2 regions of the Exiguobacterium sp. s35 genome follow, and region 1 is predicted to be linked to the other one. Evidence: riboswitches for the same ligand, from Rfam matches in the RefSeq annotation. Region 1 holds a riboswitch; the other holds the start of a gene.
The links. A riboswitch is a leader RNA that binds a small molecule or an ion and turns the genes downstream of it on or off. The one in region 1 is predicted to bind S-adenosylmethionine.
Positions count from the first base shown of each region.

Region 1 (5,824 bases):
TCGCATTCGCCAAACAACATGATGTGATGGTCGTCCATGACTTTGCATATGGAAGCATCGGGTTCGATAGTCACGTTCCTCCGAGTTTCCTTCAAGCCGAAGGGGCGAAAGAAATTGGAATCGAAGTCTATACAATGTCGAAAGCATTCAATATGTCAGGATGGCGTGTCGCGTTCGCGGTCGGGAATGCTGACATTATCGAGGCAATCAACACCTATCAAGACCACGTCCATGTATCTGTCTTCTCGGCCATTCAAGAGGCGGCCATCGTGGCGCTCGAGTCACCTCGCGAACTCCGTGACGACCTCGCGTCGCTTTATGAAACAAGACGAAACCGACTGATTGACGGATTACGCCGTGCCGGGTGGGACATTGAGGCGCCGAAGGGTTCCTTCTTTGTATGGGCGAAAGTGCCTGAGGGAGATGCAAAATCTTTCTCGACAAAGTTACTCCACGAGGCGGGCGTCGCCGTCACACCAGGCTATTTCTTCGGAACAGAGGGGGAGCGCCACATCCGATTCGGTCTCGTATCGTCTGAACAGAAGATTGATGAAGCGGTAGAGCGGATCGAGAAATTGTTCGCGGCTTATGAGGAGGTTCATCTATGATTCGTCAGGCGGTACTTGAGTACGATCATTCGAAAGACGCACTTGAGAATCTTCCCGCGCGTATCGGGAAGCGGGAGGCGCTTGTCTTGAGAGGGGAGAGGGGGTATAGCAAGGCGGTGCGCGTGTCGCCTCGCCTCGCGGATCTCCCGAGCGTACGATTTACCGGAGAATGTTCAGACGAGGAAGTTGAACGGTTGAACGGTTATCGACCTGACGTATGGATTGCCGTTGGTGGCGGCAAATTGATTGATACAGCAAAACGAATCGCGGCTTCTCAGAGCGTACCGCTCATTGTCGTCCCAACACTCGTGTCAAACTGTGCCGCCTTCACACCGCTTAGCGTCATCTACACTGAGGAAGGGTCATATATCCGTTACGACACATTTCCGGTCGTCATCGAGCGCGTCATCGCGGATGAACGACTGTTACGTGATTCACCTTACGACTATTTCAAGGCTGGCGTGATCGATACGGTCGCAAAGTGGTACGAGGCCCGATATATTAGCGGAACGACATCAAGGGATGCAGGCATTCAGTCAGGGCTATCGCTCGCGGCACAGTGTGGCAAGTTGATGGACCTGTCGATCCGCGAACAGGATTTCCGTCGCTACGGCACGGACATCCGATATATCGTCGATCACGTCCTCGCAATCGGTGATGCGGTCGGTGGGTTTGGAGATGCCGGCACACGTGTTGCTGTCGCGCATGCCGTTCATAATGCGCTCAGTCGCTTTGACTCGACTCATCATTGGCTACACGGGGATAAGGTGGGGTTCGGATTGGTGGTTCAAGAGCGACTGGTAGCATCTGAGGACACCGTAATTCTCGAGAACTGGCTTCAATCCATCGGTGCACCAACTTCACTTGCGCAACTTGGTATTCGTTTTGATCAAATCGATGAATTAGTCACATTGATTCGTAAAGAAATCAAGATTCAAGGATTTCGTGATTTCGATGATTTAGAACGGTTAAAAGAAATTCTCATAAATCTTCAAGAAGTGGTTTACAAATAATGCTTTTATCAGTAATATAATAACAAAATAATAGAACCGATTGCTTATCAAGAGTGGTGGAGGGACTGGCCCGATGAAACCCGGCAACCAGATCAGTATGATCATGGTGCTAATTCCAACAGACGAGACGTCTGGGAGATGAGCGTGTCCGACTTTCACTTGTCGTGCCCGCCGCTCTTCGTGAGTAGCGGGCTTTTCATTTGGAGGAGGAACTATTCATGAATATCAAACAAAAAACACTTTTGGCAGGTACGTCATTCCTTGCAGCAATCGCACTTTCCGCGTGTGGACAATCCGAGGCGAGCGAGACGCTCAGCACGGAAGAACTGACGATCGGAGTGACCGGTGGCCCACACGAGCAGATTGCAGAGAAAGTGCAAGAACTCGCGAAAGAGGACGGGCTTGAAATCGACATTAAAGTATTCAATGATTACAACACACCGAACACTGCTCTCGACGAAGGCAGTCTCGACGTGAACAGTTATCAGACGCTCTCGTTCTTAGAACTTCAAAAATCAGATAAAGGCTACAAGATTGACGACGTATTCAAAACGGTCGCCTTCCCGATGGGGCTGTATTCTGAGAAGTTGAAGGATATCAAGGATTTAAAAGAAGGGGATAAAGTGGCTGTACCGAATGACCCGGCGAACGAACTTCGAGCGCTCCGTCTATACGAGACGGCTGGTCTCATCACATTGAAAGAAGGTCTGACGGATAAGGCGACGAAACGGGATATCGCCGAGAATCCACTCAACCTTGAATTTATCGAACTCGAAGCCTCACAGCTCCCGACACAGCTTCCAGAAGTGGCCCTTGCAGCAATCAATACGAACTTCGCGATGGGAGCTGGCCTTTCAATCAACGAAGACGCGCTTTTCCACGAAGACACGGTCGATAACCCGTACCCGAACTATGTCGTTGTCCGTTCAGCCAATAAAGAAGATGAAGTTGTCGAGACGTTGAAGTCATACTACCATTCGGATGAAGTACGTACTTTCATCGAAGAAGAATTCAATGGTTCTGTCGTACCAGCGTTCTGAGGAGGGATTCGATGATTGAACTGAAACACATCACAAAGCAATTTCACGTCAATGGAGATACGATTACCGCGCTCGAAGACGTCTCCCTCACAATCGAAAAGGGGGAGATTTTCGGCATCATCGGTCGAAGCGGTGCCGGTAAGAGCACACTCATCCGGATGATCAATCTATTGGAACGACCGACGACAGGTGTCGTTGAGATTGAGGGACAAGACATTACACAATTAAAGAAAAAAGAACTCTCTTCGCTACGTCAGCGAATCGGGATGATCTTTCAACATTACAACTTATTGAAGACTGCGACCGTTGAAGAAAATGTCGCCATCCCGCTCCGCCTCGAAGGGCTCGGGAAAGGAGTCATCCGTGAACGGGTCGACCGCTACCTCGACATCGTCGGTCTATCCGAACATCGGAACCATTACCCAGAACAATTATCAGGCGGACAAAAACAGCGCGTCGCCATTGCTCGTGCGCTCGCACATGAACCGGACATCCTCCTCAGTGACGAGTCGACGAGCGCGCTTGACCCTGAGACGACGGAATCTATTTTAGAGTTATTGCTCGAGATCAACCGAAAGCTCGGTTTGACGATTTTTCTCATCACGCATGAGATGGAAGTGATTGAGCGAATTTGTGACAGGGTTGCGGTGATCGATCACGGCGAAATCATCGAGCAAGGGAATGTGTTGGATGTCTTTTCAAATCCAAGACACGAAACGACGCAACGGTTCTTGAAGACGAACCTCGACGTCCCGGAAGAAGTCGTGTCGGAATTACAGACGCGTGGTACACTCGTCCATCTATCGTTCATCGGCAGTCAGACGGAACAGGCTGTGCTCGCCCAGTTGACGAAACGATTCGGCATCCTACCGAACATCATCGGAGGCGGGATCAAGAAATTGAAAGCGGGTCTTGTCGGAAATCTGCTCGTTCACCTTGATGGGGATCACGATCAAACAGAACTTGCTGTCCGTTATTTGATGACGAGCGGCGTAAACGTAAGGGAGGTGTCGAACCATGCAACAGTTCTGGACAGACTGGGGTGACCTGATTTGGACGGGGACGATTCAAACGTTGACGATGACAAGTATCGCGCTCCTTATCTCGACCTTGATCGGACTTCCGCTCGGGACGTTGCTCGTACTGACGAGACCGAACGGGCGTCTCGCGAACCGATTCGTTTATGGTGGATTGTCGAGCGTCATCAACGTCATCCGCTCGATTCCATTCATCATTCTATTGTTTTTCATCTTACCGTTCACACGGTTCATCATGGGCACGACCATCGGGGTACAAGGTGTGCTACTACCACTCATCGTCTTCACCGCGCCGTATATCGCTCGTCTCATGGAGTCTGCTCTTCTTGAAGTCGATCGCGGGGTCATCGAGGCATATGAGGCGATGGGGATCTCGACGAGAAAGATTATCTGGTACGTCCTCATTCGAGAGGCACGCTCTTCCATCGTTCTCGGATTGACGATCGCAACGATCGGTCTGATTGGCGCGACGGCCATGGCCGGTCTCGTCGGAGCCGGTGGGCTTGGAGATATCGCGTATCAATACGGGCACCTTCGTTTCGAACCAGAAGTCATGTATGTGACGATTTTTGTCCTGATCCTTCTCGTTCAATCGATCCAGTCATTCGGAAACCGATTGGCAGCCAAACTAAAACGAGCCTAAAAAAGAATCGTGTCGCTTTAGCGACACGATTTATGCGTTGTGGAGCAAGCGTTTTAATTCAGCGATGCGGTCATTTCGAGGAATAAACGTCCGAATCTCCTTTTCACTGAAACCTACTTGGATGCGATGATGGTCAAAGACGATAGGGCTTTTCAAAATTTGAGGGTTTGATGCGACAAAACTATATAGTTCACGAATCGACATCTCATCGAGTTTCTCTGCCGCTTGCTTATACACACTCTTTTGTACCGACAACAAGTCGGTCGTCCCATTCTCAGTCAGACTCAACATTTCTTTAAATTCACCAAAGGATAGGCCTTGGTCTGTCAATTTCTTTTCGATGAAGGGAATCTTTTGTTCCCGCAACCAATCAATCGTTTTTCTGGAAGAACTGCAGCTCGTATGCGTGAATACCGTGACCGTCACGACAACCACTTCTCCTTTACATCAGTTTGGTTCTAACTATTATCTCTCTTTATACGGTACGAACCGTGATTATGTTTCAAATCACATACAGTTTCTTTTTGATTGAAGACGACTTCGGACGGGTACAGGTTTCAAGAGCAACCACATAAGGAGGAATGAAGATGTTTGACTATACTGTACAGTCTGAACGTACCGTGGATGACGTCATCGACCGTCTAGGTGAAACGTTGAAAGAAGAATCGTTTGGCGTGCTATGGGATTTTGATTTGAGTGAAACGTTAGAGAAAAAGGGTCAAGCAATCGATGGGAAGTATCGCATCCTAGAAGTATGCAACCCGAAGGCGGCGAAAGAAGTGCTGTCGCAACATCTAGAAGGAGGTTACTTCCTTCCATGTAAAATCGCCGTGTTTGAAAAAGACAATCATACACATATTGGCATGCCTAAACCGACCACATTGATTCGTCTCATTGACGATGAATCGTTACAGGCCATCGCGGCAGACGTCGAATCTAGACTGCAACGTGCGATCGACCACTGTAAATAACTGAAGTACCATCCGCTCATGAAACTTGGGCGGATTTTTTTCGTATAGGACAGTTAGATAATGGTAAAATTGGAATATGATCAAAAGTGGAGGGATTGTATGTTCAAACGTGGTATGACAATCTTACTTGGCGCGTCCTTGTTAAGCGCATGTGGAGCATCTGACATAGAAGTCATTCAACTAGATTACATCGAGAAACAATGGAATGTCGAGAGTTATACGAAAGAAGGAGAAATCGTTCAAATCGACGAGACGAAAGAAGTACTCATGGCGTGTGAGGGTGAACGTACGACTGAACTAAAGGGAGATATCACTGTGTATCAGACAGTGTTTGCTGGGCGAAAGGGAGTCGTTCCATACATGGATCCGTACTCGATGAAGGTGGTTACCTATTTAGAGGGGGATGAACGATATGCGGTTTGTCGCGAAAGCTACACAAATCAGTTCGTAGCGCAAAAGATGGATTCATTCCCAACTTTCGTGAATACGAACGAAGGAATTGAAGTTCAACA
Region 1 covers NZ_JACSKI010000001.1:791,059-796,882, reverse strand. The annotation lists gene KNO75_RS04115 (aminotransferase class I/II-fold pyridoxal phosphate-dependent enzyme) at 1-608, shown strand, start outside; gene KNO75_RS04110 (iron-containing alcohol dehydrogenase) at 605-1,621, shown strand; SAM riboswitch class I at 1,663-1,766, shown strand; gene KNO75_RS04105 (MetQ/NlpA family ABC transporter substrate-binding protein) at 1,840-2,661, shown strand; gene KNO75_RS04100 (methionine ABC transporter ATP-binding protein) at 2,673-3,707, shown strand; gene KNO75_RS04095 (methionine ABC transporter permease) at 3,679-4,341, shown strand; gene KNO75_RS04090 (Spx/MgsR family RNA polymerase-binding regulatory protein) at 4,372-4,767, opposite strand; gene KNO75_RS04085 (DUF302 domain-containing protein) at 4,929-5,312, shown strand; gene KNO75_RS04080 (hypothetical protein) at 5,412-5,824, shown strand, end outside.

Region 2 (5,824 bases), 430 kb from region 1:
GAGGAGGAACGGCGCGAATCGGGGATGTTCGTTTACCACGTCTCATGCAGTTTGCATCGCGGGGCTTTCATGTCGTCGCCCCGGTCTATCGTGGCAATCACGGCGGGACGGGAAAAGAAGACTTTGGAGGAGAAGACTTAGAGGACGTGCTCTCGCTATTCGACCGTGTCCATATGAGTGGACGACCGGTTCACGTCCTCGGCTTTTCAAGAGGGGGCATGATGGCCCTCTCGCTCGCTTCCGAACGACCGGTCACGACGGTTACTTCATGGGCTGGCGTGACAAACCTCGAGTGGACGTATGAAGAACAGCGTTCGATGCGGAAGATGTTACGTCGGATGACGGGTGGGGACCCCGAGTCTGCAGAATCTGCGTATGTCGACCGTTCTCCGCTTTACAAGGAATGGGTCGCCCCGACACTGCTCATCCACGGTACGGACGATGAACAAGTTCGCTTACGTCATGCGACAGCCGTCGCCGAGAAATTAGGAGAACAGGCAGAGTTTTGGGTGCTCCCGTTCGGTCACCAGCTCCCGTTTTGGGATAAATGGGAGACGACCGAACAAGCGATGGATTGGATGTTGCGACAGGAAAAAGCACTGACTCGATAAAAAAATCGAGTCAGTGCTTTTGTGTTAGATGACGAGTGGTCCGGCTGCGATGACGGACTCACTTGCTTTCGTGAAGCGATTGAAGTTTTCTTTAAATTTCATGGCGAGTGCTTTTGCCTCTACATCATAACGAGCTGGGTCGCTCCACGTATCTCGCGGATTGAGCACGTCACTCGGTACACCATCGATGGCTACAGGAATCTCGACATTGAAAATGTCATGTTTCATCGTCTCCACATCACGAAGCTGACCGTTGACGGCGGCATTGACCATCGCACGCGTATAGGCGAGTTTCATACGTGAACCTTCGCCGTATGCTCCACCTGTCCAGCCCGTGTTGACGAGGTAGACATCCACATCGTGTTCTTCAATCAATTTACCGAGCATATCCGCATAACGCTCAGGAGCGAGCGGAAGGAACGGTGAACCGAAGCAAGTCGAGAACGTTGCTTGTGGTTCTGTGACTCCTCGCTCCGTACCGGCAAGCTTAGACGTATAACCAGACAAGAAGTGATACATCGCCTGTTCTTTCGTCAGTTTGCTGATTGGTGGCAAGACACCATACGCATCGGCCGTCAAGAAGACGATCGTATTTGGATGACCGGCACGTGATGGGAGCATCGCGTTGTCGATGAATTCGATCGGATATGCCGCACGCGTATTTTCAGTCAAGGAAATGTTCTTGTAGTCCGGCGTACGATCTTCATTCAATACGACGTTTTCAATCAATGAACCGAAACGGATTGCATCATAGATTTGTGGTTCGTTCTCACGCGAAAGGTTGATCGTCTTCGCGTAGCAACCGCCTTCGATGTTGAAGACCCCATCCGGTGACCATCCATGCTCATCGTCTCCGATTAAGTGGCGCTGTGGATCAGCTGAAAGTGTCGTCTTCCCAGTTCCCGACAACCCGAAGAAGAGTGCCGTTTCGTTTGCATCGTTGACGTTTGCCGAACAGTGCATCGATAAGACGTTTTGCTCAGGTAGCAAGAAGTTCATGACGGAGAAGATTGATTTTTTAATTTCGCCACCGTATTCTGTTCCCCCGATCAGAATTGTGCGCTTGGCGAATGAAACGAGAATGAACGTCTCTGAGTTCGTGCCATCCACTGCAGGATCTGCTTTATAACTCGGTGCATAAATCACAGTGAACGGATCGAACGCACCTTTCGTTGGCCATTCGCGTAGAAATAGCTGTTTTGCGAACAGACTATGCCATGCATATTCCGTGATGGCACGGACCGGTAACGTATAGTGCTCATCGGCACCAGCAGACGCTTCGAGGTAATAAAGTTTGTCTTTCTTTTCTAAATGGTTGAGTACTTTGTCGAGAAGTGCTGAAAACTTCTCTTCCGCGATCGGTTGGTTCACTTTTCCCCAATCGACAAGGTTGTTGCTGACTTCATCTTGTACGACGAATTTGTCTTTCGGTGACCGTCCGGTAAAAGCACCGGTGCTGACAGATAAAGCCCCGTCTTTTGTCAGTACACCTTCACCATTTTGGATGGCTTCTTCCACCAATTCTGGAACCGTCAAGTTCCGTTTCATGTCGGCACCATTAATTAATTCTTCGATTTTCAGGAGCGTTGTCGCCATCCTGAATCCCACCTTTCCCCTAAATAGATGTGGATGAAATCCGCATACTTCCGCGATTACGATTAATCAGTATGACATTTTTAATTATATGTGACACACTAATCAAACACAAGCGTTTCTTCTCTCTAAGTAAGCGCTTTCTTACAAAGACAGTTTATCACATTCTCTTATCACAAGGTGTTAAAAAACAGAAACGAATTAAAAAAATGTTTGACGATTCACAAACAGAAATGTTTTGCAAGTCGGTGAAAACTTTAACGAATTCGTCTGATTCCCTTGACATAATCGAGCGTCATTTATATGATGGTTTTCGTAACGGATACTCTTATTCTGAGCGGTGGAGGGAACAAGGCCCTACGAAGCCCAGCAACCGTCCGACATGAAGTCTTGTGCGGAAAAGGTGCTATCCTGAAGCGAAGCCATTAGCTTCGAACGATAAGAGGGTAAGGAAGAACGATTCAACCTTTCCCCATGTATGTCATCGGGGGAGGTTTTTTTCATTACCGTCCCAAAGCAACGCGTAAGGGGAACGAGTACCGTCCACATATCACCCTTATTATAGGAGGTTTTTTGAATGTCAAAATTGAACCGTCGACTTTTTACTTCAGAGTCGGTTACTGAAGGACATCCAGATAAAATTTGTGATCAGATCTCTGACTCGATTTTGGATGCCATTTTAGCGGAAGACCCGAATGCCCGTGTTGCGGCAGAAACGTCTGTCACAACGGGTCTTGTACTCGTAGCTGGTGAAATCACAACGTCAACTTACGTGGATATCCCGAAAGTTGTCCGTGAAACAATCCGTGAAATCGGATACACACGTGCGAAATATGGTTTCGATGCAGAAACATGTGCAGTCTTGACGTCGATTGACGAGCAATCAGTAGACATCGCGCAAGGTGTTGACCAAGCTCTCGAAGCACGTGAAGGTCAGATGACTGAAGAGGAACTCGATGCAATCGGAGCAGGTGACCAAGGTCTCATGTTCGGATACGCGACAAACGAGACACCTGAACTCATGCCGCTTCCAATCTCATTGGCGCACAAATTGTCACGTCGTCTTGCTGAAGTTCGTAAGAACGGTATGCTTGATTACCTCCGTCCGGATGGTAAGACGCAAGTAACGGTTGAGTACGATGAGGACAACAACCCTGTTCGTATCGACACGATTGTTATCTCGACACAACACGCAGAAGAGATCACACTCGAGCAAATTCAAGAAGACTTGAAAAAGTATGTCATCGAAGCAGTCATCCCGGCTGAACTCATCGATGCTGAAACAAAATACTTCATCAACCCGACTGGTCGCTTCGTAATCGGTGGACCACAAGGAGATGCAGGTCTTACAGGACGTAAAATCATCGTCGATACGTACGGTGGATACGCACGTCACGGCGGTGGCGCATTCTCTGGTAAAGATCCTACAAAAGTTGACCGTTCGGCAGCATACGCAGCTCGTTATGTAGCGAAAAACATCGTTGCAGCAGGACTTGCGGATAAAGCAGAAGTTCAACTCGCTTACGCGATTGGGGTAGCACATCCAGTATCAATCGCTGTCGATACGTTCGGCACTGGTAAATTGAGCGAAACAGAGCTCGTTGAACTCGTTCGTGAGAACTTCGACCTCCGTCCAGCAGGCATCATCAAGATGCTTGACCTTCGCCGTCCAATCTACAAGCAAACAGCAGCTTACGGTCACTTCGGTCGTACAGATATCGAACTCCCATGGGAGCAAACAGATAAAGCAGCAGTTCTTGAAGAAGGCGCGAAGCGTTTCGCGTAATCAACAAAAACGACCTTTCCACGGAAAGGTCGTTTTTTTAGGTTCAAGTCGTTGGAGGTGTCTGTTTATGATCATTCGATGACGAATCAGTTGAAGTGTTTTCTTGTCCAAGCGCGGTATCCTTCGCTTCGACGACTTTTTCACCGATGTCTTGTAAATCTGATTTGGCTTCTTGGGCCGTCTCGACGATTTTATTGACGTCTTCTTTGACTGTATCGACTTCTCCGACCACTTTTTCATATACGTTTTGAACGTCTGTTGAGACTTCCTGAATCTTTCCAGAAGCGGTCTTTACTTGTTCAATGACTTGAGATGCTTTCCCTGCTGGGTCTTGTTTGACTTCGTTCACGATGCCTCCGACCGAAGATTTTGCATTCGTAAGCGATTGTTTCGTCTGCTCCCGATTCGAAGAGCTAAGTAAGGCGAGGAGACCACCGACGAGGGCACCGAGTAACATCCCGGTCACAACGCTGATTTTTGGACCTCCTGCATCCATTTGGTCAAATTGACGGTTCGGATTCTCTGTTTGTTCGACTTTCGGGTCATGCTCTAATTTTGGTTCCATGTTGTTCCACTCCTTCATGTGATTGGCATTGCTAGTGTTATACCCTAGTCGATTGCGGACATAACGTTTTCTTATGAATCGTCATGAAAAAGAAACGAATGGCAGGATAAAAACGTGACGATAGGGAATGATACAAATAGATTGGCCAAAAGGGGGAAGCTGTCATGAACATGAGGGAAGCAGTTCCAGAAGATGCAGCATTAATTCGAACGATTGCACTTGCGACGATTTCAGAGGATGATTTGAATCGTTTGAAAGCAATGGAGCGCGCTTATCGACAAGAAGAGATTGTTCGAGCGATCAATTCGAGTGAAGAAGCACGAGAGCAATATTTTATCGTCGGCGAGTTCGAAGAAGATGTCATCGGATTTTGTCATGCCATCGATCGCGGTGACATGTGGGAGATGCTTCGTCTTTATCTTCACCCTGATTATCACCGGAACGGATATGGGGCAGCCTTTTTAAACTATCTCCAATCGAAAAAAACACAACCGATGGAAGTGTACGTTGAAAATTCAAATGACCAAGCGATTGCCTTCCTTTTGCATCAATCGTTTAAAGAAGTGAATCGGATCCAAGAAGAGGTATACGACCAACCGATGGAACTCATTCATTTACGATATCATCCGAGCTAAGCCTCCAGACGGATTTTTTTCAAACATCAGTTGCGGCTGATGTTTTTTTGATACAATACACATAGTCCATAAATGAGGTGACGGCAGCATGACATATGAAGAAGCACGAAAAGGGGTCATCGTCATCGTGTACCCGCTACAGTTCACGTCTCGGATTAGTGAGAACTTTATTCGCCGACTCCAAGACGAGTACGAGGTAATTGTCGTCCGTGACCAATCGGTCGGATTGACGGCAGATGACCATAAACAGCTCATCAAGCGAGCGTTGCGTGAGGCAGGGGAATACAAACTACCAATCCACGTCGTTGCATTCAGTCTCGGGGCACTTTTCACGAACCGACTCTTGCAAGAGTATGATGTGCCGCTTGGGAGTTTGACGTATATCTCTCCTTTATTTGATTGGCATGCCACTCGTCAAATGGGCGGATTGAAACAAGTCGTCGCGAGTGCTGTCGACCGTTTCCGACCAGACTTACCGCTCGGGATGATGACATTCACTGGTGGAGGCGAGGAATCGTCACGCTTCGGTGAGATTACGTATGCGCAATATCGAGAGATTGAAGAAGAAATCGTGGAACATCAAGAAGAGAAGAAGCACTTACCACGACTTCCGCTTGCTTGTTTCTACGCACCA
Region 2 covers NZ_JACSKI010000001.1:1,219,019-1,224,842, reverse strand. The annotation lists gene KNO75_RS06330 (alpha/beta hydrolase family protein) at 1-611, shown strand, start outside; gene pckA (phosphoenolpyruvate carboxykinase (ATP)) at 636-2,207, opposite strand; SAM riboswitch class I at 2,530-2,649, shown strand; gene metK (methionine adenosyltransferase) at 2,782-3,990, shown strand; gene KNO75_RS06315 (hypothetical protein) at 4,034-4,555, opposite strand; gene KNO75_RS06310 (GNAT family N-acetyltransferase) at 4,720-5,190, shown strand; gene KNO75_RS06305 (alpha/beta hydrolase) at 5,279-5,824, shown strand, end outside.
Region 2: another riboswitch for S-adenosylmethionine. It lies ahead of metK (methionine adenosyltransferase); the one in region 1 lies ahead of KNO75_RS04105 (MetQ/NlpA family ABC transporter substrate-binding protein).